Linked DNA regions of Pyxidicoccus xibeiensis. Each later gene encodes a partner of the first gene's protein in a complex. Links are inferred from orthologs where the notes say so. Each region holds a gene or a part of one and is shown on either strand. Other genes may lie near its edges.

Region 1 (3,267 bases):
CACCACGGGCACCGGGGCCGGTGCGGCCACCGCGGGCTTGACGGAAACGACGTCCACCTCGGCCACGTTCTTCAGCGACGCGTGGATGCCCGCCTCGCCGGCGGAGGTCTCCAGCTCCAGCTGGATGTAGCCGTCGGGGATGCGGCCGGCCTTCAGCTCCTCCAGCGCGGGCCGCAGGTCCACCAGCGTGCCCAGGTTGGTGAGCCGCTTGTGCACCAGGAACGCGCGCACGCCGGGCACCTGGCAGGTGGGGGCGATGCGCAGGCGCACGGCCCAGCGCTGCGTGACGAGGCGGTTGTCGGGCGCCGCTTCCGCCACCGGCGCGCCCGCGGACGCCTTCAGTCCGTTCGCGAGCTCGCTCGGAGAGACGGGCAGCCCCAGCGCCGCGGCCACGACGGTCGCCGCTCCCGAAGAGACCCCGGGCGGTGCGAGCGAACCGGAAGCAGGGCCCGGAACGGAGAGCAGGTCGGGAGGCAGGGGCGCACCCAGGGACGCCACATCCACGGAGGCACCGGCCACGCCGACGACGCCCTGAGCGTGGGCCGCGCCGGAGGACGCCAGCCGTGACGAGGCACCCGGGTCGCCGCCCTCCGCGGAAGGAACGTTCATTCCACCGGGATGCGCCAGGGAGACCCCTCCTCCGGCCGCCCCGGAAGGAACGTTCATTCCACCGGAATGCGCCGGGGAGACCCCTCCTCCGGCCGCCCCGGCTTCTCGCTCCGTCCCACCGGAGCCCCCGGTGCCAGAAGCAGGAAACCCGGTTCCACCCGAGCCCGAGGCCGTTCCGCCAGTCCCCGAACCCGGGCCACCCGAGCCCGCACCCGAGCCGCCAGTCCCCGAACCCGACCCACCAGAAACCGAGCCGCCAGCGCCCGAAGCCGAGCCACCCTGCGAGGCCGAGGTGCCGCTGCCCCCCGAGCCCGACGCCGAGCCCCCGGTGCCGGTGCCCTCCGAGCCCGACGCCGAGCCCCCCAGCTCACCCTCCTGGGGCTTGATGAGGGCGGTGACCTTGGCGACGCGGGTGGCCGCCAGGGCCTGGCCCGTCATGGAGGTGACACGGGCGCCGAGCTGCGCGAGCAGCGACGCGGCGTCATCCGGCGGCTTGTTCTCCGCCACGGCGCGCACCTGCGCGAGCATGGTGTCCGCGGCGGTGAGCAGCAGGTCCACCACGTCCCGGTCCAGGCGCCCGCGGTCCTGCCGGACGGCATCCACCAGGTCCTCCACGCGGTGGGCGAGGATGGCGATGGGCTCGAAGCCCATGGACGACGCCATGCCCTTCACCGAGTGGGCGTGGCGGAACATGGAATCCACCACCCCGGCGGAGCTCTCGCGCTCGAGCTGCACGAGGTCGCGCCCGAGCGCCTCCAGGTGCTCACTGGCCTCCGAGATGAAGAGGCCCAGGTAGCGGGACATGTCCATGGTCATGGCCCGGCCCCATCAGGACGAGAAGAGCGGCCGCCGTGAGGCGTACCGGCTCAAGACTCGCCCAGCACCTTCTTGACGACCGCCAGCACATCTTCCGCCCGGAACGGCTTGACGATGAAGTCGGAGGCTCCCGCCTCGATGGCCTCCATCACCAGGCTCTCCTGACCGAGCGCCGAGCACATGATGACCACGGCGCTGCTGTCGGCCTTGATGATTTCCCGGGTGGCCTCGATGCCGCTCTTGAACGGCATCACGATGTCCATCGTGGTGAGGTCGGGCTTGAGCTCCTTGTACTTCTCGACAGCCTCCAGGCCGTTGGCGGCCTCGCCGACGACCTCGAACCCTCCAGACGCAAAGATGTCCTTGATCATGTTGCGCATGAAGATGGCGTCATCGACGACCAGGACCCGCTTAGCCATGTGAAGAACTCCGCCTCCGAATCACCTAGAGGAGCGCGGACACTAGCATCCGCGCTTTCCAGGGGGCTACTCACTTGGAATGGGTGAACAAGGCAACCACCGCGGCATCCAACCCCTCGGGGTCCAGGACGGTTACCCCCAGACCTCCCAGCCGGGCGACTCCCCGGATGGCCGGGGTCAGCTTCCCGGGTGCCGCGCTGACTCGCTCCACCGCTTCGATACCGTCCACATCCGTCACCAGCAGCCCCAGGTCCCGCCGCCCCCTGTCGAGCAGCACCACCCTCGCGGGAGGCGTGGCGCCCTCGGGAAGGCTCAGCAGCTGCCGCAGCTCCACCACCGTCACCACCCGGCCACGAAGATTCATCACCCCGGTAATCGCCGGGGGTGCACGCGGCACGCGGGTGAAGCGCTCGGGAGGCACGACGACCTCCCGCACCGCCGATAGCGGCAGTCCGTAGCGCTCCTTCTCGACCCGGAAGATGACGTGCCGCACAGGAGTAAGGTTCTATCCGCTCTGAAATGGCCGGAATGTCGGCCCTTCCACTACCGCTTCACCCGGGACGCCGTCGCCGTGCCACGTCGCGTCGTGGCCGCCTTCTTCGCGGCCGCGGCTGGCTTCTTCACCGCCGCCTTCCGGGCCGCCGGCTTCTTCGCCGCCGGCTTCGCCACGACCTTCTTCTTCGCCGGCGGCTTTGGGGGAGCCGGCTTCTTCGCCACCACGTTCTTCACCCCGGGCGCGCCCGAGTCGAGCGCCTTGAGCACCTTCTGCGGGGCCACGGCGCGGAAGCTCTCGTGAATCCACTGGCTCAGGAGCTCCACGGGGACGGCCTGCCCGGGCTTGAAGGTGGACGTCACCCAGCCGCTCTTGCCCAGCCCGTAGCCGGTGGGCTCGGCGAAGGGGAGCATCAGCGCCGCCTCGTTGGACTGGGGCAGCTTGGTGGTGACGGTCAGCCGCTCGTCCTCGAGCACCAGCACGGCGAACATCTTCCCCTTCACCTTGGCGGTGCGGTGGCCCCAGGGAAACTCCTCCGAGACCTCGGGCAAGGAGAGCATCACCTCGCGCAGCCGGTGCTCGGCGGCCTGCAGCTTCGCGTCGGGCCTACGGGGAGGGAGGGAGGTCATGGGCTCAGGCGGAAGCTTCGCACGACGCTCTGCAGCTCGACGGAGAGGTTGGTCAGCTCGCTGGCCAGCGACGTCATGCGCGACACGGCGGCCGTCTGCTCCTGGATGACGGCCTGGATGGCCTCGGTGGAGGACGCGTTGTTGCGCGCCACCAGCTTGATTTCCTCAATCGCCTTCACCATCTCCTCGCTGCCCTTGAGCTGCTCGCGGGTGCTGTCGGAGATGAGGTGCACCTTCTCCGCGCCCTTGCGGATGGTCTCGGTGATGGCGCCCATGGAGCGGACGATGTTGCCCAGGTCCT
Region 2 (3,323 bases), on another replicon or contig:
GCTCGCCCCGCAGGTTCATCACGCCCAGCAGGTGGGGCTCCGCCCGCGGAATCTCCGTCAGCGGCGGCACCTTGGAGATTTCGCGCACGACGCGGATGGGCACCGCGTAGCACTCGCCCTCCAGGCGGAAGGCCAGGTACTCCTCCGGCACCTCCTCGGGCGCGGAGCCCTGGGCCCCGTCGCTCCCGGAAGCAAAGTCCTGCAGGCCGGCGACATCCTCGTCCGGGCGGTAGAAGAAGTCGTCGAGCAGCTCAGCGAACCTGGACACGGCCACCAAGAATAGCACCGGACGGCCCTACCGCGCCGCGAGTCACGCCCGACGCCGCTCCAGGGCCATGCCCTCCTCCAGCAGCGCCGCCACGTCCAGCACCAGCACCGTGCGCCGGTTGCCCAGGTCCGTGGCGCCGGAGATGCCCCGGACGGACTGGAGCCGGCCTCCCAGGGGCTTGGTGACGATGTCCTGCTGGCCGTGCAGCTCGTCCACGGCGATGCCCAGCCGCTCCTGCGCCAGCCCCACCACCACCACGAAGTGCCGGCTCACCGGCCGCTCCGGCAGCGCGAACATCCTCGCCAGCCGCACGAAGGGCAGCGTCTGCCCGCGCAGGTCCAGCACCTCGCGGCGCTCCACCGTGCGGATTTCCCTGGGCTGCACGGAGAGGATTTCCAGCACGCTGTTGAGCGGCACCGCGTAGGTGCGCCCGCTCACCCCGACGACGAGCGCGCGGATGATGGCCAGGGTGACGGGCAGCGTGAGGTGGAAGGCGGTGCCCTTCCCGCGCTCGCTCCACACGTCGATGATGCCGGACAGGTTGCCCAGGTTGTTCTTCACCACGTCCAGGCCCACGCCGCGCCCGGACAGCTCGGACACGCTGCGCGCGGTGGAGAAGCCGGGCAGGAAGATGAGGTTGAGCAGCTCGCGCCGGCTCATCTCCGCCGCCTGGGAGAAGGTGATGAGGCCCCGGGTGAGGGCCACCTCGCGCACGCGCAGCTCGTCGATGCCGGCCCCGTCGTCGCTCACCTCGATGACGACGTGGTTGCCCTTCTGCTCGGCGCGCAGCGACACCACCGCGCGCCGGGACTTGCCCGCCGCCAGCCGCGCCTCGGGCGACTCCACGCCATGGTCGATGGCGTTGCGGATGAGGTGCATCAGCGGGTCGCTCAGCTCCTCGACGATGAGCTTGTCCAGCTCCACCTCGCCGCCGCTGATGACGAACTCGATTTCCTTGCCCGCCTCGCGGGTGATGCGGCGCACCAGCCGGGCCAGCTTGTCGAACACCTGGCCGACGGGCACCATCCGCGCTTCCAGCAGGCCCTCCTGGAGCGCCTCCAGCTTGCGCTCCAGGCCCCGCGTCTCGCGCGCCAGCTCCTGACCGAACAACTTGGACAGCGCCACCGTGCCGTCCTGCCGCGCGGACTCCGCCAGGCGCTGGAGGTTGGCCTTGATGAGCAGCAGCTCGCCCACCATGTTGATGAGGCCGTCCAGCCGGCCGATGTCCACGCGCACCGTCTGCGTCAGCGAGCGCAGCGACGTGTCCGCCTCCATGCGCCCGGCCGCGGGCGTGACGGCCTTCTGCGCGCCCGGAGCCTCCGTCACCACGGCCCGGACCCGCTGCGCCACGGAGGGCCCCTGCACGAGGGCCACCGGCGGCGCCGGGGGCGTGCCGGCGTCGTAGGGCTGGAGGGACGAAGCCGGCACCAGCGCGTCTTCCGAGCCTGAGCCCAAGCCCGAGCCCGAGTCCGAGTCCGGAGCAGCGATGTCCCCGGCGCGCGTCAGGGAGGGCAGCAGCGGCTGGGCCCCGGGCCCCGGCGCGGCCCTGGCGCCCTTCTTCTTGCCGCCCCGCTTCGCCGGAGCCGCGGGCACCACCTCGGCGGGCGCCACCCGGGTGAGCGTGGACTGGGAGGTGGAGGACGGGCCGCCGGTGGAGGCCTGGGGCGCCGCGGGGCGCACCACCAGCTGGGACAGCTCCGCGGGCGTGCCCTGGAGCCCGGCCTCGAGCTGCGCGCTGGCCGCCTGCGCGCCGAAGATGAGGTCGAAGGCGATGCCGTGCGTCCCACCGGGCCGCGCGGAGGGCAGCGTGCTGATGACCTCGCCCAGCGGCTTGAGGCGCGCGTTGAGGTCCGCCAGCCCCTTGTCGAAGTCGGACAAGTCGAACGCCGCGCGCACGCGCCACAGGGACACGCCGCGCCGCACGTTCTCCCGCAGCCGGTGCTCCTCGTACTCGGTGAAGACGGAGCGCACGTGCGCGTCCAGCTCCAGCCTGTCCAGCGGGTCCTCGTCCGACACGGCCGGAGGAGAGCCCAGCCGCTCCAGCCGCGTGGACATGTCCTCCACGCGCCGGGTGAGCGGCTCGGACTCCGCGCCCCGCGCCGCCTCCGCCAGCAGCGCCTGGAAGGCGTCGAGCACTTCAATCAGCGCGTCCAGCACCGTGTCGTCCAGCCGCAGCTTCCCCAGCCGCAGCCTGTCGAGCAGGTCCTCGGTGCCGTGCGCCAGGCGGGAGATGCGCTCCTGGCCGAACAGGCCGGACAGCCCCTTGAGCGAGTGCGCGGCGCGGAAGATGCCGTTGACCAGCTCCGGGTCCGCCTCCTGGCCGCGCCGCTCGTCCAGGACGAGCAGGTCCTTGCCCAGGGCGTCGAGGATTTCCGTCGCCTCGGCCACGAACTCGGCCAGGGCCTTGCTCCCGGGGTTCACGGCAGCTTCAGGTACCGGCGCAGGAGCCCTTCCAGGCTCCCGGGCAGGAACGGCTTGACCAGGTACTCCGTCGCGCCCAGCGCCATCCCCCGCTCGCGGTCCTGCTCGCGCCCCTCGGTGGTGATGATGAAGAGCGGCACGTCCCGGTAGTTGGGGTTTTTCTTGACGAAGTTGATGAGCTCCAGCCCGTTGATGTCCGGCATGTTGATGTCGGTGATGATGAGCTCGAACCGGTGGCGCGGCAGCAGCTTCAGCGCCTCGAAGCCGCTCGAGGTCACCACCGCCTCGATGCCCTCCACGGCCTCTACCATCGCCGCGATGTACTCGCGCGACGCTTTCGAGTCCTCGACAATCAACACCTTCACACGCATGTGCGCTCGCCCCGGGCGGTGCATCCTAACAGAACACCCGCCCGGCCGCCGGGCGTCACCCCTTGCGGCCTGGCAGCAGCCGGACGAGCCCCTTGTCCGCGAGGACCGCTACCCGTGCGCCCTTGAACGCCGGCAGGAAGCCCTTCTGGAAGGCCTCGGCCCGCGCCGCGTCCTCCGTCCGGCCGCCTCCGGGCACCTCCAGGGCCACCGAGTCCACCTTCGCCCGGCTCAGCACCCGGCCCGCGTTGGCCAGGGCCTCGCCC

What was found. Proteins that work in one complex are often made in the same cells at the same time.
Region 2: the proteins of LXT23_RS19690 (region 1) and LXT23_RS46465 are in contact, whole or in part, in a crystal structure (PDB 1U0S), measured with the Thermotoga maritima proteins. The link is inferred for Pyxidicoccus xibeiensis from one-to-one orthologs. Residues at the interface, in WP_004081049.1 of Thermotoga maritima: Ser82, Ala83, Met84, Gly85, Gln86, Gln87, Val90, Ile91, Ile94, Lys95, Lys99, Asp100, Phe101, Val103, Lys104, Gln107, Arg110, Glu113, Ala114, Lys117; in WP_004081040.1 of Thermotoga maritima: Lys186, Gly188, Thr189, Gln190, Leu191, Ser193, Ala194, Arg195, Tyr197, Leu198, His201, Glu223, Ser247, Ser248, Ile249, Ala250, Asp251.

What each region holds. Positions count from the first base shown.
Region 1 is NZ_JAJVKV010000004.1:448,045-451,311, forward strand. Bases 161-3,012 are described here. They hold LXT23_RS19690 (response regulator), read right to left. Parts: upstream 1,845-3,012; coding sequence 1,476-1,844; downstream 161-1,475. Other genes in these bases: LXT23_RS19685 (chemotaxis protein CheW), read right to left, coding at 161-1,425; LXT23_RS19695 (chemotaxis protein CheW), read right to left, coding at 1,915-2,337; LXT23_RS19700 (MmcQ/YjbR family DNA-binding protein), read right to left, coding at 2,388-2,966; LXT23_RS19705 (methyl-accepting chemotaxis protein), read right to left, coding at 2,963-3,012. In the rest of the region: more of LXT23_RS19685, read right to left, coding at 1-160; more of LXT23_RS19705, read right to left, coding at 3,013-3,267. UniProt on the Bacillus subtilis protein: Involved in the transmission of sensory signals from the chemoreceptors to the flagellar motors.
Region 2 is NZ_JAJVKV010000023.1:60,570-63,892, forward strand. Bases 1-3,083 are described here. They hold LXT23_RS46465 (chemotaxis protein CheW), read right to left. Parts: upstream 2,690-3,083; coding sequence 311-2,689; downstream 1-310. Other genes in these bases: LXT23_RS46460 (chemotaxis protein CheW), read right to left, coding at 1-268; LXT23_RS46470 (response regulator), read right to left, coding at 2,686-3,060. In the rest of the region: LXT23_RS46475 (M17 family peptidase N-terminal domain-containing protein), read right to left, coding at 3,116-3,323. UniProt on the Bacillus subtilis protein: Involved in the transmission of sensory signals from the chemoreceptors to the flagellar motors. CheA is autophosphorylated; it can transfer its phosphate group to CheB, CheY or CheV.